4 regions of the Bacillus sp. OTU530 genome follow, and region 3 is predicted to be linked to each of the others. Evidence: riboswitches for the same ligand, from Rfam matches in the RefSeq annotation. Region 3 holds a riboswitch; each other region holds the start of a gene.
The links. Region 3 has a riboswitch for S-adenosylmethionine ahead of metE (5-methyltetrahydropteroyltriglutamate--homocysteine S-methyltransferase). Riboswitches for the same ligand answer to the same signal wherever they lie in the genome.

Region 1 (5,962 bases), on a different contig from region 3:
ACGGGGATTTTACAGCATCTTGTGAATCATCAGGACAGAAATCCCTTTTCAGAAGCAAGCAAGCAAAATCGCGCCATTCGTTCTTTAATTTTGAGCGGCGGAATGAGCGATGCCTTCGATGTGATGATTCAGCAAAAGGGGATTCCGCAGTTGGAGCTAGAGCGTTATATGGACTTTACTGTTTGCTCCGCATCGTTGTAGCTAAAGTACAAGAATCTCCTCTCTCTGATCGTGTAACCAGCGAAAGAAGAGGCATAGTTGCCCTTATACTGTATTCCTAAAATTCTTCACTACGTCGAATGAACTTCCAGTTGGGAATTTATACTTTTTTACAGCGTAATAAAAGCGCAGAGACGAGCTCTGCGCTTTTATACTATAATCATCTGTACATTAAGATAAAAAAATAAGACTAGACAACACTAGATGGTCTTTTTGTTTTTTCTTAGTGGAACATTACTTGAATGAGCTGAAGTATTTTTTCATTTTGTACATCATAGTAAATTTCCAACCCTTTTCGTTCACTTGTCACGATTTTAGCACTTTTTAGCTTAGCTAAATGCTGTGAAATTGTAGACTGCGGCATATTTAAACAAGTATACATGGTAGATACATTGCTAGGACCTCTCTCAATCAATCCCTTCACGATGCACAGACGTACAGGATGTGCAAGAACCTTTAATAACTCGGCATTATTTTCATAAACTTCTAATTCTTCCTGAAACATTTCTAACATTTCGTCCACCTCCGGATATACTGCAAGTACAGCATAGAATATACATAACAAAATTTTACGATAAAAAAAATAGTTTTTGCAAAAAAAAAATTTAAAAATAAAGAAAAAGTAAAAAAAGAGAAAGAATTGTAAAGAGAGTTTATATAAACTAGGAAAATAGGAATATAAAAACAATTTAAATAAATCTAACCAAATCTACTCATTCTAACCTTTCCGCTGTGAATATCGGGAAAGAGGTTGGGTATTCTCTGCCTGTTACTCTATTCCTAAAGCAGGATAATATAAAGAAAACTCGCCGATTGGCGAGCCGTTAGGCGAAGACAGAGGCGTAGTTGCACTTATTTCTTACTACGTCGAATTGTCTTCCAGCTAGAAATTTATACTTTCTTAAAGTGCGTAAAAAAACCCGGGTTTCCCCGGGTTTTTGATTAAAGCGATACAGCTGAAGTTTCAACTGCCACAAGGGCTTGATCGATGTCGCGAATAAGATCATTTGGATTTTCAAGTCCTGCAGACAAGCGAAGAAGAGAAGCAGAGATACCGCGTTTTTCTCGTTCCTCTTGTCCCATCGCAGCGTGCGACATTTTAGCAGGATATGAAAGAATTGATTCTACAGCGCCAAGGCTGACTGCGAACACAGGAAGCTTAACGTGTGCCAGGAATTGACGAAGCGCTTCTTCGTTTTCAAGCTCAAACGATAAAACAGCACCGCCATCCGTTGCTTGCGCAAACTGGATATCACGTCCTGGATGATCAGCAAGACCTGGATAGTAGACACGCTTCACTTTTGGATGAGTTTGTAAATACTCGGCAATTTTCTCAGCTGCTGCAACAGAGTGCTGCAGACGCACATGAAGTGTTTTAAGGCCGCGCAGCACAAGCCAGGAATCATGTGGACTAAGAATTGCGCCAAACGCATTTTGTAAAAAGTAGAAGCGCTTTGCCAATTCTTCATCCTTTACAACTGCAAGTCCTGCCATTACGTCACTATGTCCGGCAAGAAACTTTGTTGCGCTGTGAAGTACAATATCGGCTCCTAGCTCAAGCGGCTTCTGCGAAAGTGGCGTTAAGAAGGTATTATCTACAAATGTTAACGCGCCGGCTTTTTTCGCAAGTTCACATATTGCGCGAATATCGGTAATTTTCAAAAGCGGATTAGAAGGCGTCTCCATATAGATGACCTTTGTATTCGGCTGGATTGCTGCCTCTACCTGCGCTATATCAGTCATATCAACAAATGTATGGCTGATGCCATAGCGTGTTAACACCTCTGTTACAACACGGAATGTTCCGCCGTATACATCCTCAGTAATCACAACATGGTCTCCTTGTGATAAGAGAAGAAAAGCAGTCGAAATTGCCGCCATGCCGGATGCAAATGCAAAGCCTCTTACGCCGCCTTCCAAAAGCGCGATTGTTTCTTCCAGCACCTCGCGCGTCGGATTGCCGGAGCGGCTGTAGTCGTATTTTCCAAAGGAGTCTACATCCACCTGATGGAATGTAGAGGAATTGTAGATCGGGACGCTGACCGCCCCTGTTCCTGCATCATATTTAAAGCCATTGTGAATTAACAGTGTATCTTGCTCGTACTTTGTCATGCTTTCACCCCTTCGCGCACTGCGACAAGAGCTTGCGTTAAATCTTGAATGAGGTCCTCTGCGCTTTCAATTCCGACAGAGAAGCGAAGCAGGCGGTTACAAACACCGCGAGCAGAGCGAATTTCTTCTGGAATCTCCGCATGTGTTTGTGTAGCTGGATAGGTCATCAAGCTTTCTACACCACCTAAGCTTTCAGCAAAGGAAATAAGCTGTAAGGACTGTAAGAGTGGATTCACCCAGCTTTCATCGGCTACACGGAAGGAAAGCATACCGCCCTGTCCTGGATATAAGACATCTGTAATGCCTTCAGCATCTTCTAAAAATGCCGCAATCGCTTTTGCGTTTGCTTCGTGCTGCTTCATACGAAGAGCCAATGTTTTCATTCCGCGAATCACAAGCCAAGCATCAAACGGGCTTAATACAGCACCGGATGCGTTATGGTAATAACCAATTTGCTGACATAGCTCCTCGCCTTTTGCTACAACCAAACCGCTTAATACATCGTTATGTCCAGCGAGATACTTTGTGCCGCTGTGAATTACAATATCTGCGCCAAGTAAAAGTGGCTGTTGCAGCACTGGCGTATAGAATGTGTTATCTACAATTAAAAGAAGATCATGTTTTTTCGTGATTTCCGCGACAGCCGCGATATCAGTTACTTCCATTAAAGGATTGGTAGGAGTTTCCACAAATACAGCCTTTGTGTTCTCGGAAATTGCTGCTTCTACTTCCGCTAGGTTATGCGTATCAACATACTTAAAGCGAACACCCCATTTGTTTTCATGCTCTGTAAATAAACGGTACGTTCCGCCGTATAAATCCTTAGATACAATCATTTCATCTCCTGTTTTAAACAGAGAGAGAACAACAAGAATCGCAGCCATGCCAGAGCTGCATGCAAAGCCTTGATCGCCGCCTTCTAGATCAGCGATGGCGCGCTCCAAAATTTTTCTTGTTGGATTTCCTGTGCGAATATAATCGAAGCCAGTAGATTGTCCAATTCCTTCATGACGATAAGCAGTAGAAAAATAAACAGGCGGATTAACCGCTCCTGTAGCTGTTTCGCTGCGGTTTCCAATTTGAGCTAGTTTCGTTTCTTGTGAATACATAGTGCAGTTCCTCCTTTAATAAACAATAAAAGCCTTCTTTGTTGTGAAAGAAGGCTTTGTGCTCGGTGAGAATACCTTCTTATCTCTCAAATTCTGTTAGAATTTGTTGGAGTTAGCACCTTTTTAACTGCATGTTAATGGTTGCTGAGGCGTCGTCAGGCCAGTTCCCTCGACCTCTCTTGATAAGAGAAAAAATTATAAAATTGTAAGTCCCTTATATAATTTATACTAAATACAGTATAAAAATCAATTCCCTTTTTATAATCTTCCGTAAATTCTTTGATTTCAAAAAATGCCATTGACTTCACTCCAGTACACATGCTAAATTAAGTGAAAATTGGGATTTGCTATATGAAGACGATAATGCCGTTTCTATGTTATCATAACCTTAGATGAAAATATAATGCTCTTATCGAGAGAGGCAGAGGGAAAGGCCCGATGAAGCCCGGCAACCTTCAAGCTTGTATGCTTGAAACGGTGCTAACACCTGCAGAACGAATCTGTTCTGGATGATAAGAGGGACATCAAACCCCCTCTTTCTGTCTGAAGAGGGGGTTTCTTACTGAAATCCGAGAGTATATGTTTCGAGTATTGTCAAGCTATTGCGGTCTGCTTCTTTTTGCAAAATAATCCTTCTACTAGTAAGAACAAAAGCACTGGTAGCAGAGAAGAGCTTAAGGAGTATTTCCGTCAGTTAACTCCAGCCGAACCGCTTGGGTTGTTTTGCTACAGGAGCAGGGATGGACCACGTCTGCTTTTCTTATAGTATTTTCCTTCCGGGAACGGAGCTACACATACATTGATTAGAGAAAGAAGGGGAAGAGAATGAGGTTGTTAGAGAGATTAAAGGGAGGCGTCGTACTTGGTGACGGTGCGATGGGAACACTTTTATATTCGCGTGGCCTGCAAAGCTGCTTTGAGGAGCTGAATGTAACAGATCCAGAGCGTATTATCGATATTCATCGGCAATATGTAGAAGCGGGTGCGGACGTAATTCAAACGAATACGTATGGAGCGAACGAAGGCAAGCTTCGTATGCATGGTCTGGGAGATCAAGTATCCCGCATCAACCGTGCAGCTGTACAAAATGCGAAACGGGCAGCGAATGCAGAGACGTTGATAATTGGAACAATCGGCGGTATGAAGCATATCGGCGGCGTTACGCTTAACGACGTAGAGCGTGAATTTATGCTTGTGGAGCAGGCGAATGCCTTGCTTGGAGAAGGTATAGACGGCCTCCTGCTTGAAACATTTTACGATGAAACAGAGCTGCTGCACGCACTTCGTATTTTACGAAAAGAAACGAATGTACCGATTATCGCGCAGCTTGCTTTACATGAAGTGGGACTTACACAAAGCGGAACATATGCGGAAATAATTCTAGCTGAGCTCCTTGAGCAAGGAGCGGATGTGGTAGGTCTTAACTGCCGCCTTGGCCCGCTTCATATGATTGAATCACTCCAATTGATGTCTATTCCAGAAAAAGGCTATTTATCTGCATATCCAAATGCAGGCTTGCCGAAATATGCAGATGGTCGTTACACTTACGAGGGAACTGTAAAATATTTTGAGGATACAGCCGAGCAGTTTGTGAAGCAGGGAGTGCGCCTTTTAGGAGGCTGCTGCGGTACAACGCCTGAGCATATAAGAGCGATGAAGCAAGTGCTTGCAAATGCGGCACCTGTTCTTGAGAAAGAGCGTCATGCTCGTCCGGCTCCTGTTGTTGTGAAAGAGGCGCCTTCAATCCAGAAGGCTACCCTAGCGGAAAAAGCTAAAAAGGATACGACGATTATCGTTGAGCTGGATCCGCCGAAAACGCTGAATACGCAGCTCTTTTTTGAAGGAGCAAAGGCACTAAAACGTGCAGGAGCGGATGCGGTCACGCTTGCTGATAATTCACTAGCTAGTCCGCGTGTTTCCAATATGGCGATGGGCGCGCTTTTGGCTCGTAACGATATCCCGGTACTGACGCATTTAACATGCCGTGATCATAATTTAATCGGATTGCAATCCCATTTGCTTGGATTATCAGCTTTAGGCCTTAATGAAGTGCTTGCGCTCACAGGTGACCCTGCGAGAGTCGGGGATTTCCCTGGAGCAACATCTGTATATGATGTTTCTTCCTTTGAGCTGATTCGCATGATTAAGGAAATGAACGAGGGACGTTCTCCGTTAGGAAAAACGATTGGACAAGCGACAACCTTCTCAGTAGCAGCTGCCTTTAACCCAAATGTACGTCATGTGGATGCAGCTGTACGAAGAATGGAGAAGAAGATCGAAGCGGGTGCGGATTATTTCTTAACGCAGCCAGTTTATGATCTGGATGTGCTTCATCGAACATATGAAGCGACAAAACATCTCGAGCAGCCTATATATATTGGAATTATGCCGCTTGTAAGCAAGAAAAATGCAGATTTTCTCCATTATGAAGTACCAGGTATTACATTACCTGAGGAAGTGCGACAACGCATGGATGGTCATGTGACGCCGCAGGAGGCTGCTAAGGAAGGCATCCGTCTTTC
Region 2 (5,962 bases), on a different contig from region 3:
GCACCTCTTAGTCTTAAATTAACATTCGGTGAAATGCCAGTTGAAATGGCAGAGCCATTTTCAGAATATGACGGTTGGTTAAGCAGTTCATGGCTGCAGGAAGAAACGATTTATGTGGATGTGCTGCCAGCTCGTATCGAATTACCACGCCGTTATAGCTTCCGTTATATTAAATTTGAAGTGTTGGATACATCGCGAAAATATCGTGTCGCATTCGATGATATACAATGCCAAACAGTGACATCGGCTGATCCATCCCGTGTTATTCCACTTCAGCATAAGGATTCGTTGCTGGCTCAGATTGATCAGGTGAGCATTAAAACGCTGCAGGATTGCATGCAGGATGTATTTGAGGATGGACCGAAGCGCGACCGTCGTTTATGGCTCGGCGATTTACGGCTTCAGGCATTAGCAAATTACGAGACATTCCAAAATAATGATTTAGTAAAACGCTGCTTATATTTATTTGCAGGTGTGCCGGATGATAGAGGAAAAATTATGGCAAATGTATTTATTGCGCCATCATTAATTCCAGATGACATATACTTATTTGACTATTCACTGCTATTTTCAACAACATTGCATGACTATTACTTTGCGACGAACGACAAAGAGACGCTAGTGGAGCTATGGCCTAGTGCTTATCGTCAAATTGAGCTCGCATTAGAACGATTAGATGAGCACAATATTGTAAAGGATGATAAATCGTGGTGGTCATTTATTGATTGGCACCAGGAATTAAACAAGCAAGCTCCTTCGCAGGCTGTGCTTATTCATGCGATCAAGCGGGCAATTGAAATGGCAAAGGTGTTGGGCAGCGACAAGCAGGCTTTCTTAGAAGAGCGTCTGCAGGAGATTGTAACGGCAACGATTACCCATCTATGGGACGAAGAAAAAGGCTTTTTCGTAAGCGGAGCAGAAAAACAAATTTCGTGGGCAAGCCAGATTTGGATGGCATTGGCGGAGGTACTAGAGCCAGAGGAAAATCGTCAGCTTATGAACCGTCTATTGTCAGAGAAACCTGAGATTGTCCTCACAACACCGTATATGTACCATTACTTAGTGGAAGCACTTATTATAGTAGGCGAAAAAGAAAAGGCAGTTGAACAGCTAAAAGCGTACTGGGGTGAAATGATCCATGACGGTGCAGATACGTTCTGGGAATTATATGACCCTAATAATAAAGACTTTTCACCGTACGGCAGTTATTTGATTAATAGCTACTGCCATGCGTGGAGCTGTACGCCGACTTATTTGATTCGAAAATATAATTTGTAAATTTCCCTATAAAATGCTTAAAGGATTACTTTTTTACACTGTAGGGAAGTATAAATTTCCAGCTAGAAGGTCATTCGGCGTAGTCGGAAATTTTAGGAATACAGTATAAGTGCAACTACGCCTCTCCTCTGTCTTCGCCCAAGGGCGGATCTCGCCAATCGGCGAGTTTTCTTTACACTTTAAGAAAGTATAAATTTCTAACAGGAAGCCCATTCGGCGTAGCGAGAAATTTTAGGAATACAGTATAAGTGCAACTACGCCTCTGTCTTCGCCCAAGAGCGGGGCTCGCCAATCGGCGAGTTTTCTTTAAAAAAACTTATTGACAGGGCAACAAAACAAGTGTAGTTTAATTACTAAGTTAAATATTTGTCTAGTTAAATATTTTTGAATATTCTTATCCTGAGAGGTGGAGGGACTGGCCCTATGAGACCTCGGCAGCGGACTATTTAAGTACTGTGCCAATTCCAGGAGCGATTTGCTTGAAGATAAGAAGAGAACCTATTACGGTAATTACCCTCTTCTTATTTTTGAGAAGAGGGTTTTTTGATTATTAAAGAAAGAAGGAAATTCAATATGACAACAACACTAGTGAAAGCTCCATTTAAAGCCGATCATGTAGGAAGCTTTCTAAGAACGGCGCCTATTAAAGAAGCAAGAACAGCTTATGCGAATGAGGAAATCGATAAGGATGCCCTAAAGGCTGTAGAGGATACAGAGATTGCGAAGCTTGTGCAAAAACAAATTGAGGTAGGCCTTAAATCAATCACGGATGGCGAATTTAGACGCTCGTGGTGGCACTTAGATTTTTTATCAGGTTTAGAAGGGGTAGCTGAGTTTGAAACGGAATATATAAGTAACTTCAAGGGTGCCAAAACAAAAAATACGGCAATCAAAGTAGTTGGTAAAGTAGGCTTTAATAATCATTATATGCTAGAACACTTCAAGTTCCTAAAAGAAGCTGTTAACCAATATGGTGATGGAAGCCAAGTGGCTAAGTTCTCCATTCCAAGTCCTAATATGTTATTCACTAGAATTCAAGGTGATGAGTATTATAGCGGCAACCAAGAGGAGTTTTATAATGATACAGTAGCAGCTTACCAAAAAGCAATTCAAGCTTTCTATGATGCAGGCTGCCGTTATTTACAATTAGACGATACTTCCTGGATTGATTTTGTTTCTGAAGAACGTATACAAGCAGTCGTTGAAAAACTCGGCATGGATGTACAGGACATTATCGATACTAGAGTACGTTGCTTAAATGATTCTATTTCCAAGAAGCCTGCTGATATGGTAATTACAATGCATATTTGTCGTGGGAACTTCAGGTCTACATATATTACAAGTGGCGGGTACGACAATATATCTGATGCAATATTTGCTAACTTAAATGTAGATGGACTCTTCTTGGAATATGATGATCAACGTTCAGGTGATTTTGAACCATTAAAGAACTTTAAACGTAATGACCAAACCGTTATCTTAGGATTAATTACATCTAAATTCCCTGAACTAGAGGATCCTAAATTGATTAAAGAGCGAATCAAAGAAGCAAGTCAATCTATTCCTCTAGAAAACCTAGCATTAAGTCCTCAATGCGGATTTGCAAGTACGGAAGAAGGAAATAAATTAACGGAAGAAGATCAATGGAATAAGATAAAACATGTAATTAAAATTGCTGAAGATGTATGGGGAAACAACTAAACAGTGATTTGAAATAGCAGTATGAGCCCTCCCTTCTATGGCTAAGTAGGGAGGGTTTTCTTTACACTGTAAGGAAGTATAAATTTCCAGCTGGAAGCCCATTCGACGTAGCGAGAAATTTTAGGAATACAGTTTGATTCGCTTTCCAATTATTTTTAAATCGATAATCAATATCCCCTTATTACTATTGTCGATACTAATTACATAGTTGAAATAATAGCAATTCAACGCTATTGAATCTCATTTTGGATTCGTCTTCAAATCATTGCAATTATCCATGTGTGAAATGGATACCTCTAAATAAAAACACATTTCTTAAGAGTGTACAGGCACTGTTTCATCTATTTAATAGGATATCAAGAAAGATATAAAAGGATAAAGAACAGGTGATAAAAATAGTTAATTATAATTACGATTGTAATAAGAATAAAAACGACAACTGTAGCTCTTCACCAACCTTGCCTACGGGATCGTATAACGTCAATTTGGCGGTTGTAGGTGATAGTCATGTAGGATATCAAAATAGCCGCCAAAGTATGTTTCGTGCTTTTTTACCGAGAGTGGTGAGTAGTGGAAACAAAAGGTATATTATTTTTGGTGGAGATAATGCGCACGCTTTAGGAGCTTTTACAAGTCAAGAAGCTGAAAGGTATTATCAGCAATTCACAGATATTGTTGATGGAGTTTTGACGCCAAGAAATATCTACCATAGAACATCTATCGGAAATTGGGAAGATACCGATAGGAATAATAGTCGAAACTTATTTCTACACTATTTCAACGATTTTACTGGACGAGTTAATATTCCAGCAACACAGGGACTGGTACAGCATGTCTGGCTGGATAATGGAACTGGAACATTTAGCCCGGCTAGTATAAACCTACTAAACAGTTTGGATGCTAATCATTACTATATTATCGATTTTCATTGGCCTTTGTATGTTCCTGGAATATATAATACAGTGAATCGAGACCATGTTGTGAGTAGGCAAGAAACAAATAGGTTTTTTAATGCGATACCTGCCAATGTAAGAAATAGAATCTTGGGCATTTTCACTCACCATGCACATGTATTTTATTCGAGATTAACTAATATTCATGCTAACTTTCCGAATACGCCGTTTTTTGTGACCGGATGTTCAGGTGATTATAGCTGTACGTCTGCTCAGAGAGGTTATTACGATGTGAACTTAACAATCCAAAATAATAATCAAGCTACTCTACAGGCTACGAGAGTGATCCTCCCGTAACTAGCAAAACATTAGTGCAACACTATCATGATAGAAATATAGATAAGACCGCCTTCTGCATTTATAGATAATGGGCGGTCTTTATTGTGAGCTTTCCTAATTTATGAAACTTATAGGATCTTGTCACGTATATCAACTATAAGAGAAAGTGATATAAGGGAGCATAAGGGATTGACAATGTCTCCAGTCGGTGAGTCTGCTATATCTGTTATATTCAAGATAAGCCCGTATTAGATGATGTTCTTAAAGTGGTGAATTTTCTACTCCTAAATGAATCCAATCTTCTTTTGGTGGTCCATAAACCCCAAATGGTTTCAATCCTGCTTGGCGCATCAGAATGGTAATTTGGCCACGATGATGAACAATGTGTTTGATTAGCCCCATTAGTATTTGGGCATTTGATTCCTGTCTCCCAAATGCTACTTGTATTTGTTCTAGAGATTGGTCTGTCCATTGTTGTTCAATAATTTGGGCTGCGTAAGAACTTACCTCTCTAAAGGTTGCAGCAATTTCTTTTGCTGAAGCTGGGACGCCTTCTGCATTTGCTACTCCATTAATGTTTAATCCAAAATGAGCTAAATAATCTGGAATACTTGTTGTTAAATGCCATGCAATCCTTCCTAAAGTGCGCCCTTCTGAATAAACTTGTTGTTTTAAAGATTCATCTGTCAAACCATCTAAAACGTTTTGAGTTAGCATAGCTTCCCTATTCCATTCTTTAATAAAGTCCGAAATCGTTACATACATATATAATTCCTCCAAAATTCATTAGTAGTGGAGATTTATTATAAAACATTTGTTCTCGTATCTCAACTTTCCTTATTTCCTTTTGGATATAACATCATTCATTGCATAAATAACATCCCAATTATGCTGTGATTTTTAGAGTAAATTCAGCTTCTATAGGCAGGGAAAAAAGAGGTTACCATCAACCTGAAATGGAGAATAATTATACATACCGGATCTAACTAAGAATAGCGCCCTACTCTATCAAAGAGTAGGGCTTTCCTTATTTCTTTTACGGTACTCGGCAGGAGTAACGCCATGAATTCTTTTAAAGGCTTTGTAGAAAAAGGCGATATTACTATAGCCAATTTTATTAGTGATTAAATCGATTGTTAAATCTGTATTTTCCAGCAGGGTACAAGCATTCTTTATCTTTAATTGATGAGATAACTCAATAAATGTTTTTCCTAAATTATTTTTTAATACCCTTGTTAAATGATTCGGATGAAAGTGGAACTTTTCCGCTGTTTGTTCTAATGTAATCGACTGATAATTCTTTTCCATATAAGCAAGTATATCTGAAACGACTGCCTTTTTTAAACTTGGTTCTTTAGTTTTAGGTGAGCTATGGTACATCCGCAGCAGCTCAGTAAAAATCAATAACATATAGGAATTAATGGCTTCAACGGAGCAAAGCTGTGGATGAGAGTATTCCCACAATGCTTATCTGATTAAGTCCTTGAGTCTATGGTCTTGACCTTTCGAAAACAGTATATACCGACTGTTTTTCTTTTGCTAGTAAATGGAATTTACGAAAAAGTCCGTTAATAAATCATTTCCTGATAATCTTTGGAGATGTAAAGCATGAATGGAAGTCCTATATAAAGTGAGTATTTCTTGCACTAGCTTCATAAAAAATACCTAGTCTATTTGTCTCCTATGTTATACGGAAACAGATAAGCTAGGTATTTTACTTCAAGGTTAAGAGTTCAATTTAGTAGGTTATA
Region 3 (5,962 bases):
ATTGGAAGCCGGCTAATTTCTCACCGAAATATTCAACCATGTCTGTACGTTCAAACTCTCCATGTACAAACACATCTAGACCAAGCTCTTCTTGAATGTCGATCCACTTTTTAATTTCTGCTTTTATATATGTTTCATATTCTGCATTAGTCAGCTCGCCTTTGCGCCATTTCAAACGCTGTTTTCTGACTTCTTGTGTTTGCGGGAAGCTACCAATTGTTGTAGTTGGAAGCAGCGGTAATTCAAAAGCTTCTTCTTGCAAGCCTTGGCGTACGCTAAACGGTGCTTGGCGATCTGCTTTATACGTATGCAGGCTGCGAATCGCTTCCTGAACTTCTGTATTGTTTCGAACTGATGATTGATTTAATGCTTTGATAGCTTCTACACTCGCAGTGATTTCTGTCTGTATCGCTTCTTTTCCTTCTTGCAGTCCTTTTGTAAGTACAACAATTTCATGTAATTTTTCATCAGCAAACGCTAATGCACCTGTTAAGATCTCATCGAGCGCTTCTTCGTTTTTCACTGTCACAGGCACATGCAATAAGCTTGATGAAGGCTGTACAATGAGATGATCTTTTGAAACGACCTCTGTAATCTCCGCAAGAACAGAAAACTTATCATCTAGATTCGCACGCCATATGTTGCGTCCATCAATGACTCCAGCTGCAAGCACCTTATCTTGTGGGAAACCGTACTGCTTCAAAGCCGCAAGATTCTGGCCGGCATCATGTACAAAATCAAGTCCAATTCCTTGAACAGGAAGTGAGATAACCTCTTCATAATGTTCAATGCTCTCAAAATACGTTTGCAAAATCACCTTTATGTTTGGCGCTGCTTCATGTAATGCTTGATAAACCTCGTTGAATAATGCAAGCTCTTCTTTTGAAATCGTAGTTGCTAAAATCGGTTCATCGATTTGTACCCACTCTACTCCTTCTTGCTGTAATTCACGTAAAATGTCAGCATAAAGCGGTACAAATTGATTCACGACGGTTTTAAATTCACCTCTTTGATAGCCTTTTGAAAGCTTTACAAATGTTACAGGTCCTAATATTACTGGCTTTCCAGCAATATTAAGCTTTTGTTTCGCCTCTTTATAGAATTGAAGTGGACGGTTTTCGACAAGAGCAGGCACTGCTTCGCCCAGCTCGGGAACAATATAGTGATAGTTTGTGTTAAACCATTTTGTCATTTCAGATGCAACCGCACCTGTCGTGCCTCGTGCTATATTAAAATACGTCTCAAGTGATACCTTACCTCCGCTATATTCAAAGCGTTGTGGCACTAATCCGAACATAACCGCTGTATCAAGCACGTGATCATACAAGCTAAAGTCTCCAACCGGGATCAGGTCAATTCCTTGTTCATGCTGCTTCTGAAGATGCTGTAGACGAATCTCCTCAATTTGTTTTAAAAACTCTTCTTTTTCTAGTTTCCCTGCCCAAAACTGTTCAAGTGCTTGTTTCCATTCACGCTTTTCACCAATTCTTGGATATCCTAAATTTGAGCTTTTTACTGTATTCATCGTATGTTTTACACTCCTTGTATGTTTGTAGTTTATCCCCAACTAAAAAATCTCCCTTTTCTAAATAGAAAAGAGAGATTTATACGCATAGTTAACTAGAGTTGAGATATCCTGATTTTCCCAACACGTATTCCTCACTCCTCTCTATGTCCACGTAGAGTATAAGCGCACACAACAGGCAGGTCTCCTGACTTAGGTTCATCGCTTCTTATCCCTTCCCATTTCAATATGAAACAGTGGTTCATTGATAAGTCGCTCCCCATCACAGTGGCGGGACCGTGCCGGAATTTCACCGGTCTTCCCTTTTAAGCTGAGTGAATCATTCACACAGCACCTGATGCATTTTCTTATGAAATTTTAATAAGACAAGCGGCTGGGTCTCGACCCGCCCTTAGTTTACCTCTTCCTAAATATAAATAACCTCTCTATTCCCAATAGAGAGGTATTCATTATTTATGAAATCCTCTCTTATTTGTCAAAGCAATCTGCTTTGCGGGAATTAGCACCTTTTCAACAAAACTGTCAAATGGTTGCCGGGCTTCACAGGGCCAGTCCCTCCACCACTCTCAATAAGAGTTTTTAATATTTTGAATATGATAGTCATCTTAGCATGAGATACACAGGCTGTCAAAAAGAATTTTAAAGAAAACTCGCCGATTGGATAGTTTTTCTCATCCGTTTATACGAATATAAAATAACTTGTACTCGATACTTACTTATTTATTTTATAAATATAATTTTTGTGTGATGTAAGATCACTGATGAGGTATACAGTTGAAGCAGCAAAACTTTTTCATGAAAAGCTTGTAGCAAACCAAACAATACGTGCATAAAATATGTAAAGCAGCAACGATACCTATATGGGGTGTCGTTGCTGCTTTTTTTGAGTACCGTATTAGGATGTAATAGTAGGTTCAGACCTTTTAGAATGGAGACAACCCTTAATATTTTACGAATGGTTACAGCTTAACGTAAGCACTCAAAAGCGGACGGTTTTGTTAGATAGTTTTTAATCGTCCTTCAAATATTTTTTTCATGAATGCAGTGTTTACTTCACTTCCGTTTGGTTTTATCACTACTTCTTCACCGCATATCACATATCCAACAGATTCATATAATTTTATATTTTGCGGGACAGACATACGTACTTGGCAGAGAACTTCTCGCTTGCCGTGTTGGCGGGCATATGTCTCTAGCCATGAAAGCATGGATTTTGCGATGCCTTTTCCTCGTTCCTGTGGAGAAACAGAGAGGCGAGAAAAATAAAGGGAATTCTCATTTAATGAGAATTTTGCTGAGCCAATTGTAGTTTCATCTTGTATGTATAAACAGGCTTGTTCCTTATTGTGAGATAACGATTCCTGGATGGAATGTACTGTTTCGCTTAAAGCACTTGAGGGAATGTCTATATGTCGATACTCCTCAAATGCAGCCATCGTAACTGCATGAACTAAATGTGCATCTTTTGCCTCTGCCAGACAAATCATTTTTATCTCCTTCCGCAAGTTAATACAGATCTCTCTAAAGAGAGGAGCATTTAGTATACAAGATTTAAATTATTTTAGACTATGCCCTTCAAGAATTAAGGCCATATCTGCTTGTCTCATCATAAAATTCTCTGGTTTTTTCAACGAACCAAATCCGTATTGGCTATATAATCCATGAGCATCTTCGGTCGCCAGCATAAAACGAGTGCCCTTCAGTTTAGGATGATTCACAATGATGTCTAATAACCATTTGCTTAGTCCTTCACCTCTGTATGCTGGAAGAATGAAAACATCCGCTAACCAACTAAAACGAACGAAATCGGTAATAACTCTTGCAAACCCAACTTGCTGGAAGCGGCTATTGATATCGGGTGTTTTCTTGTAGATGCCGTAGCAAAGAGATGAATGATTGATCATTTCATTGACTAACTCTTTTTTTATATCCTTTGCCCAATAAGATTGCACACTTAAAAACTCGTGAATCATATCTAGATCGAGAAGTTCTTTGCTTGTAGAGATGAAAAAGTGTTCTATTTCCGCTTCAATCTTCTGCATGGGGAATACAGCCTCTCTTTCTATAGAAACTGGTATACATCGTTAATTTTTGCTTATGAGGAGATTCGCTTAATCGAGAGTCCTATCACTGAAGCAATTCAGCCCCATACGAATTATCAATTATACAACGCCAAATTCCATCAGCTTCTTTTTTAAATACGTACTTTGTGGTTCTCTCCATGGAGAATTCTGAATCTTTTTTTTGATTGGCGCTCAAAATTGCTTTTGCAATAACTAATGCTGTATCGCCAGTTTCAATGATCTCCATCTTTTCCTGATTCACAATTAAACTATGATTAAAATAATTAGCAATAGCCTCAAATGCCCGACGGATTTCTGCTTTTCCTTTAGCTAGCATTCCAGGCTTTACAACTAAAGTGGCATCTTCTGAATAGAAGTTCATTAAATCATCAAAGTTTTCTTGGTTGATTGCAAGATCTGCATTTTTTATGATTTGTTTTAATTCATGACTTTGCATAGCAACCTCCTGATTTTTGTAAATTCAGTACTTATATTAGGATATTAAACATTACCGAACGAAAAACCTTTGTATCCCATATTCATTTTTAGATAATGCTTAGCTCCCGCAGCCAGTTTTCAGGGAGTGGATTATTTGAAAGCCCTATGGAGCAAAGTTACACCAAAGTATGGGAATGAAAGAAGATGAAGAGAGTGGATAGCATTACACATCAGCGAGGATAGACTCAGCATTTATGATCCGCGTTTTTACCGAAATGGCCAATCATTTTTGTTTGAGTATCTTAAAAAAAAATGGGAAGGTAGAATAGAGGATGACGCGTGCACCTATGGACTTTGTCCTATTTCTGATTCTAGAGCAATCTACAAGTATCCCATTAACTATTTCCTTTTTTAGCTAATTCCTGCTATAATATTGCTCTATGTCAAAAGCAAAATACTTCCATAGAAAAGGCAAGTTCTCTAAGAGTGCAATGAACTTGTCTTTCCTTGTGTAGAGATGAGGAAAGGAGCAAGTATGTCAGCAAAACAGCATCCGGATTACGATTTTGAAAAGAAACGGTTAGAATTTACGAAGACGTATATTCGCTTTTTGCTTGAGCAGGCAAAGGAAAGCAAGCAGCATTATCAGGAGAATATGGGGGAAGCGTATGCCGATTTAAATGTGCTTGACAGCTCGCTCGGCTATTCCAATTTGCTTACGAACGTGCAGTTTTTAGAAATGACAGAGCGAGAGCATCGGCAGCTAGAGCACGTGCGGCATAAGCCGTATTTTGCGCGAATTGATTTTCAAGAGAGAAATCATGAGCAGCACGATAAGTTATATATCGGAAAGGCTTCGCTATACGATAAGGAGTCACAAAAGGATATTATCGTAGATTGGCGCTCTCCTGTCGCAAATGTGTATTACGACAGCAGACTCGGTGATGTGACATATGAGGTAGGGGACGAGGTTGTTACTGGAAACGTTTCGTTAAAGCGTCAATATATCATTGAGGATGGAGAGCTGGAGGAGATTCGTGACATTGATATTACAACGCACGATGAATTGCTACAGCAGGCTTTGTCGGGAAGCGCACAAAACAGGTTGACCGATATCGTGTCAACCATTCAGGATGAACAAAACAGGGTTATTCGTGCTGACCTGTATAAGCCGCTCATTGTACAGGGGGTGGCTGGAAGCGGGAAAACAACGATTGCCCTGCACCGAATTGCTTATTTTATTTACAAGCATGCCGCTTATTTCTCTCCACAGTCCATCATGATTTTGGCTCCGAGTAAGTTGTTTCTTACCTATATTTCCGAAGTGCTGCCAGAGCTTGGGGTTGATCAAGTGAGACAAACGACATTTTTGGAGTTTGTAGTACAATGCCTTGATCCAAAGCTCCGATTTTCCCATATGGAAGAGGACCTTATCTCTTTGCTGCAAGGCAGGGAGGAGGAGAAGCAGCAGGAACGGGCAAAAGTGATTGCGTTTAAGGGATCACTCCGTTTTGCTCGTCTGGTTCAACGATATGCAAAGGATATTGAGCAGGACATGATACCAGAGGGAGATTTTAAAATCGGAAATATCTTAGTCATGAAGCATGAACGGATTCAGGAGTTATTCCTGCATGAGTATAAGTATTTACCAGTATATAAACGAATTCAAAAATTGAAAATTGTCTTGATGAACTATGTAAGAACGAAGAAGGTACAATGGGAGCAGCGGATTCTCAAAAATTATGAAATTAAGCTAGGGCGTGCGCTTGCCATCGAAGATGACATGAGGCGCAAAGAAACTGTAACGCGTTTAATGGAGAAAAAGGAAACACTGATGGCGGATTTTAAAAAGGGATGCCGGACGGCTGTGAACCATTACATCAAGAGATTCCCAAAGCGGGATGTATTTGATTACTATTCTGAGCTGCTGACAAAT
Region 4 (5,962 bases), on a different contig from region 3:
CTAAGTCGCTCCAGTTAAAGGAGTCGAGTTTCTTGCGGGAAACGAGAAATGTTCCATCTGTTTGTGTGAGCTGTGCAAAGTTAATAACAGGATCTTTCGCCCCTTGATTATACACATAAATCGATGTTTCCGAACCAACGAGAGCAATATCAATGCCATTTGAGAGAAGCGCAGTCATTGTTTTGTCGCCGCCAGCTGTTGTTTGTAAATCAATGTCCAGACCCTCATCTTTGAAATATCCATTTTGTAACGCCACATATAATGGTGCGTAGAATAAGGAGTGTGTTACCTCTCCGACACGAACTTTTTGCATATTTACTTGTTTTGTTTGATTGCATGCGACAAATGTAAAGAAGCTTAACATTATAATTGTTAATACGCTAACCAGCTTTTTCATAGATGCACCTCCTAAAGTAAGCCTATTTTACTGTATGTGAAAAAACGCCCATATGTGAGCGCCTAGAAAAATTTTTGCTTGTCCCAGAACGGAAATAGCCAAGATTGTATTAGAAAAAGAGCAGCCACGATAGGCTGCTCTTTTTCTAATATAATTCGTTTCCAACAAGCCAAGGTTTTGTTAGAAGAGTAGGCTTTCCCTAAGCGGTATGAGACAACAGGTTACATCATGGGACCGCCAAGCTTCACGATACGCTCAGGAACCGTTTTGAACTTTTTGAAGTTTTCTTTGAATTGTGCCGCAAGCTTTAATGCTGTTGCCTTGTAGGCAGCTGGATCAGCCCATGTTTTTTTCGGTGTTAAGACATCATCTGGTACACCTGGCACATGAAGTGGAATGTCTAGACCGAAAATATCGTCTTTCACCGTTTCCGTACGGTCGAGCTCACCGCTTAGCGCGGCCTGCACCATTGCACGCGTATACGCAAGATTCATTCGTTTTCCAGTTCCGTATTCTCCGCCCGTCCAACCAGTATTCACAAGGAATACCTTTGCCCCGTGCTTTTCAATCTTTTGACCAAGCATATCTGCGTAGCGGGATGCATGTAATGGCAGAAACGGGGAGCCAAAGCATGTTGAGAAGGTCGCCTGCGGAGATGTAACACCGCGTTCTGTACCGGCAAGCTTACTTGTGTAGCCGCTTAAAAAATGGTACATGGCTTGCTCCTTTGTTAATTTACTGATAGGAGGCAGTACGCCAAATGCATCCGCGGTTAAAAAGACAATTGTATTCGGATGACCGGCAACACTTGGAAGTACAATATTTTCAATTGCATCAATCCGATACGCGGCACGTGTATTCTCTGTTAAGGAGGTATCATTATAATCTGCAAATCTAGTATTCTCATCTAACACAACATTCTCTAATACAGAGCCGAAAGTAATCGCGTCGAAAATTTGAGGTTCCTTCTTGCGGGATAGGTTTACGCATTTTGCATAGCAGCCGCCTTCAATATTGAATACGCCGTTGTCAGACCAACCGTGCTCATCATCACCGATTAATTTACGGTTTGAATCGGCAGACAAGGTTGTTTTTCCTGTACCGGATAAACCAAAGAATAGTGCAACGTCTCCTTCTTCCCCTACATTGGCCGAGCAGTGCATAGAAAGGATATCTTTCTCTGGAAGTAAATAGTTCATAATGGAGAAGATGGATTTCTTCATTTCTCCTGCATATTCTGTACCTCCAATCAGTACAATCCGCTTTTCAAAGGAAATGATAATGAATGTCTCCGATTTTGTTCCATCGAGTGCTGGGTCTGCTTTGAATGTCGGAGCAGACACGATGGTGAATTGTGCTTCGTGGTTTGCAAGCTCCTGTGTTGTCGGGCGGATGAATAGCTGCTGGGCAAATAAGTTGTGCCATGCGAATTCATTTACAACCTGGATGGGAAGGCGGTAGTTACGGTCTGCGCCAGCAAAGCCCTTGAATACGAAAAGCTCCTCTTTTTCTCTTAAATGCTCCAGTACCTTTGTGTATAAGTGGTGAAAGGTTTCTTCAGCAATTGGCTGGTTCACTACGCCCCAGTCAATTTTATCCTTGACGGATGCTTCGCTGACAATAAATTTGTCCTTGGGAGAACGCCCTGTATATTTTCCGGTTGAAACAGAAACAGCACCTGTTGAAGTTAGGCTTCCTTCTTCTCGGATTAAAACCTTTTCTACCAATTGCGGTACGCTTAATTGAACATGTGCATTGCTTCCGTTTAATAGTTCATTTAACCCGATTTGGACATTCACAGTATTCATCATCAAAACCATCCTTTGTTTGAATTATAGAAAAATATCTCACATTACCCATAAAAAGTATAACACATTGTTTTAAATAGTGTATACTATTTATTGGTTTATGTTTGTGTGTTTACACTTTTTGGGGATTTTTCCTGTTATAAAAATTGATCAAGATGTTATTAGATGAATTGGTGTGTACTATTATTCGTTTTAGAATACATGTACCAACACATAATAAGCAGGATTTTTTTGCTGAAATTTAAGGGGAATGAATTGACAAAGTAGTGTTATTTCTATACTATAGCTTTAAGACGGATACTCTCTTATCCCGAGCTGGCAGAGGGACAGGCCCTATGAAGCCCAGCAACCTGACCGAAAAGGTAAAGGTGCTCAACCTGATGCAAGGCAGCAATGCTTTGAACGATAAGAGTGAAAGGCAAGAAATGACACATTCAACCTTTCCTCAGATGGAAAGGTTTTTTATTTTGCTTTCTTGGGAATTTTAAGAATGTCGTATGACAATTTAATTTAGGGATGAGTTCCGTACATAATAGATTAGGGGAGGTTTACCAATGACAAACAAGCGTCGTCTTTTCACGTCCGAGTCTGTAACCGAAGGGCATCCGGACAAAATTTGTGACCAAATTTCAGATTCTATTTTGGATGCGATTTTAACAAACGATCCAAACGCACGTGTAGCTTGTGAAACAACGGTAACAACAGGTTTAGTGCTAGTAGCTGGTGAAATTACAACTTCTACATACGTGGACATTCCAAAAATCGTTCGTGAAACAATCCGTGAAATTGGCTATACTCGTGCAAAGTACGGCTTTGATGCTGGAACATGTGCGGTATTAACTTCTATCGATGAACAGTCTGCTGATATCGCAGCGGGTGTAGATAAAGCGCTGGAAGCGCGTGAAGGCTCTATGTCTGACGAAGAAATCGAAGCAATCGGTGCTGGTGACCAAGGTTTAATGTTTGGTTTTGCATGTAACGAAACGAAAGAGCTTATGCCTCTTCCAATCTCTCTTGCACACAAGTTATCCCGCCGTTTAACAGAAGTGCGCAAGGATGATACATTACCGTACCTTCGTCCGGACGGTAAAACACAAGTAACGGTTGAATACGATGAAAATGGAAAGCCGGTTCGCGTTGATACAATCGTTATTTCCACGCAGCACCATCCAGAAGCAACGCATGAGCAAATCGAGCGTAATCTTAAAGAATATGTAATTAAGCCAGTTGTTCCAGCTGAGCTTGTTGATGAGAATACAAAATACTTTATTAACCCAACAGGCCGCTTCGTAATCGGTGGACCGCAAGGGGATGCTGGTTTAACAGGCCGTAAAATCATTGTTGATACATACGGCGGGTATGCTCGCCATGGCGGCGGTGCGTTCTCCGGTAAGGATCCTACAAAGGTAGACCGTTCTGCAGCATATGCCGCTCGTTACGTTGCGAAAAACATCGTAGCAGCAGGGCTTGCGGATAAAGCGGAAGTACAGCTTGCATACGCGATTGGTGTAGCGCAGCCAGTATCTATTTCTGTTGATACATTTGGAACAGGAAAAGTGTCTGAGGATGTATTGGTTGATTTGATTCGTAAAAATTTTGACCTTCGTCCAGCAGGTATCATTAAAATGCTTGATTTACGTCGCCCGATTTATAAGAAAACAGCAGCGTACGGTCACTTTGGCCGCAACGAGCTTGACCTTACTTGGGAGCGTATAGACAAAGCTGATACGCTTCGTCAGCAAGCAGGGGTATAATCATGAAAAAGATCTATGCAGCGCATGGGTCTTTTTTATTTGAAAAAGTATAAATTTCCGGCTAGAAGTGAGACGTAGCCGGAAATTTTAGGAATACAGTATAAGTAGAGCTACGTCAATCAGCTACACGATCAACACGGGCTGTTCGGTTCCCTGTAGTTGTGAAAAAAAGGAATGAGTGCATCGTTTCTTTTCCTCAAACAATAAGCCTGCAGATGCATTTTCTGTTCGTTCCCTTTGTGGAGCATAACCAGTGTAAAGGGGAAAGGAAGGATGGACTGCAATGATTAATAAAATTGCGTGTTTGTTTTGGCTGCTTTGTCTGAGTGTATTCTTAAGCGGGGTGGTTTGGACTACCTCCAAAGGATCCGAACATGAAAGAATTATGCATTCTGTTGTACATAAAGTACAAATACAAAGGATGTATGATACGAGGATATATGATACACAGCTATAAACTAGAGAGCAACAGCAGAATGACAAGTGCATTCGGATACAATTCCATCACATATGTGTGAAAAGCCTTGGGTCAAAGAACGTGACTCAAGGCTTTTATTACACTTTAAGAAAGTATAAATTTCTAGCTAGAAGCCAATTCGACGTAGTGAGAAATTTTAGGAATACAGTATAAGTAGGGCTACGCCTCTGTTTTCGACCAAAGGCAGGGCTCGCCAGTCGGCGGGTTTTCTTTAGTGAAACGAGTAGCATTGTTCTGGCTGTATGTTATATGCTTGAAAGGTGTTATACATAGCAAAGATCGATCTACAATTGTGTAAAGGGCGGGAGATAAAAATGGAACAAGATACTGTACAGTCTGAGCTTCGCCTCATTCGAGATCACAGGTACGCGGTGCCTGATGATACGGATGCTTATCCGTATACGCAAATAATTATGGAGGAAATTGGTTCAACTGATGCTGATTTCCGTGAGTTGATTTATGAGGTGTTAGCAAGCTGGATTGCAAACGGGGTGTTTCGTCATAAGGAGCTAAGAGGCCTATTGCTTCAAGCGTTAAGTCCAGATTATTTATTGTATGGAATTGGTGAGGATGGAACAGATTCTGTGTTTCGGCGAGCTGCTTCTGCTTCTATTTTGGCTGCTATTCTATCTTTTCATGAACGTGATCCGTTTTTATCAGAGGAGCAGCTAGAGAGTGTTGCCGAGCAAATGATAGAGTATCTGTATTTGGAACAAGATGTAAGAGGATATATAAAAGAAAAAGGAAAAGCACAGGCTGTTGTGCAGGCAGCTGATGCTCTTGCTGCAATTGCTCGTTGTTTAACAAAGGAGCAGGCATCTCTTGCATATGCGATGTTAGAGGTGATTAAGGAAAAGGTGTGTCAGGGAGAGCAAGTGTATGCTCATTTCGAAGATGAGCATTTTGTACGTGTGGTACTTGCGCTTTGGGAAAAGGGACTTATTAATGAAATGTATATGGCAGCTTGGATTGTAAACTTTGTTGAGCTAGAAGAGGCAGTGCAGCCGGCTCGAGATATTGTAACGCAAAACATCAAGATGTTTTTGTGCAGCTTATATTTTCGAGTAACAGATGATAATATTGCATCCATGTTACGTGAGACGTTGCAGCAGCTAAGATTACGGGAGCATGAATGAAAGGAAAGACTGTTCCTGCTAAATGGGACAGTCCTTTTTAAATATTTACAGTATTATGAAAAGCAGGACCTGGTAAGCAAAAAAGGGCTTCTAATGTATAGCTAATATTGGAGTGTGTATGATGAAGAAAATCTCTGGCTATGGTTATTGGATTGTATTAGTGATTGTTGCGGTTGCTCCACTTCAATCGATTTATCAATGGATAACAAATAGACAAAATTTTAAAACACCGGATTATCTCTCCCTAGGATTTGGAGTAGTTGGTTTTTTAGCTATGTTTTATTTGATCGTTGTTATGCAAAAGGCTAAGAAGAAACAGATGTAAATCGTTTTATTTATAGAACCGATGAAAATCCCCGCTTGGCGGGGATTTTTTTACACTGTAGGAA

Region 1: it holds a riboswitch for S-adenosylmethionine, as region 3 does, so the genes downstream of both, AAHB12_RS00055 (bifunctional homocysteine S-methyltransferase/methylenetetrahydrofolate reductase) here and metE (5-methyltetrahydropteroyltriglutamate--homocysteine S-methyltransferase) in region 3, are expected to answer to the same signal.
Region 2: it holds a riboswitch for S-adenosylmethionine, as region 3 does, so the genes downstream of both, AAHB12_RS29405 (5-methyltetrahydropteroyltriglutamate--homocysteine S-methyltransferase) here and metE (5-methyltetrahydropteroyltriglutamate--homocysteine S-methyltransferase) in region 3, are expected to answer to the same signal.
Region 4: it holds a riboswitch for S-adenosylmethionine, as region 3 does, so the genes downstream of both, metK (methionine adenosyltransferase) here and metE (5-methyltetrahydropteroyltriglutamate--homocysteine S-methyltransferase) in region 3, are expected to answer to the same signal.

What each region holds. Positions count from the first base shown of each region.
Region 1 covers NZ_JASATP010000001.1:6,059-12,020, forward strand. The annotation lists gene AAHB12_RS00035 (class I SAM-dependent methyltransferase) at 1-201, shown strand, start outside; gene AAHB12_RS00040 (ArsR/SmtB family transcription factor) at 443-733, opposite strand; gene metC (cystathionine beta-lyase) at 1,162-2,331, opposite strand; gene AAHB12_RS00050 (methionine biosynthesis PLP-dependent protein) at 2,328-3,440, opposite strand; SAM riboswitch class I at 3,517-3,629, opposite strand; SAM riboswitch class I at 3,847-3,959, shown strand; gene AAHB12_RS00055 (bifunctional homocysteine S-methyltransferase/methylenetetrahydrofolate reductase) at 4,266-5,962, shown strand, end outside.
Region 2 covers NZ_JASATP010000079.1:602-6,563, forward strand. The annotation lists gene AAHB12_RS29400 (alpha-L-rhamnosidase-related protein) at 1-1,278, shown strand, start outside; SAM riboswitch class I at 1,670-1,770, shown strand; gene AAHB12_RS29405 (5-methyltetrahydropteroyltriglutamate--homocysteine S-methyltransferase) at 1,852-2,979, shown strand; gene AAHB12_RS29410 (hypothetical protein) at 3,366-4,229, shown strand; gene AAHB12_RS29415 (DinB family protein) at 4,473-4,976, opposite strand; gene AAHB12_RS29420 (helix-turn-helix domain-containing protein) at 5,220-5,591, opposite strand; gene AAHB12_RS29425 (hypothetical protein) at 5,950-5,962, opposite strand, start outside.
Region 3 covers NZ_JASATP010000002.1:35,063-41,024, forward strand. The annotation lists gene metE (5-methyltetrahydropteroyltriglutamate--homocysteine S-methyltransferase) at 1-1,525, opposite strand, end outside; cobalamin riboswitch at 1,686-1,878, opposite strand; SAM riboswitch class I at 1,991-2,101, opposite strand; gene AAHB12_RS01545 (GNAT family N-acetyltransferase) at 2,524-3,012, opposite strand; gene AAHB12_RS01550 (GNAT family N-acetyltransferase) at 3,082-3,567, opposite strand; gene AAHB12_RS01555 (YybH family protein) at 3,653-4,045, opposite strand; gene helD (RNA polymerase recycling motor HelD) at 4,562-5,962, shown strand, end outside.
Region 4 covers NZ_JASATP010000043.1:26,858-32,819, forward strand. The annotation lists gene AAHB12_RS23660 (ABC transporter substrate-binding protein) at 1-397, opposite strand, end outside; gene pckA (phosphoenolpyruvate carboxykinase (ATP)) at 619-2,205, opposite strand; SAM riboswitch class I at 2,508-2,617, shown strand; gene metK (methionine adenosyltransferase) at 2,760-3,959, shown strand; gene AAHB12_RS23675 (DUF2785 domain-containing protein) at 4,752-5,573, shown strand; gene AAHB12_RS23680 (hypothetical protein) at 5,692-5,898, shown strand.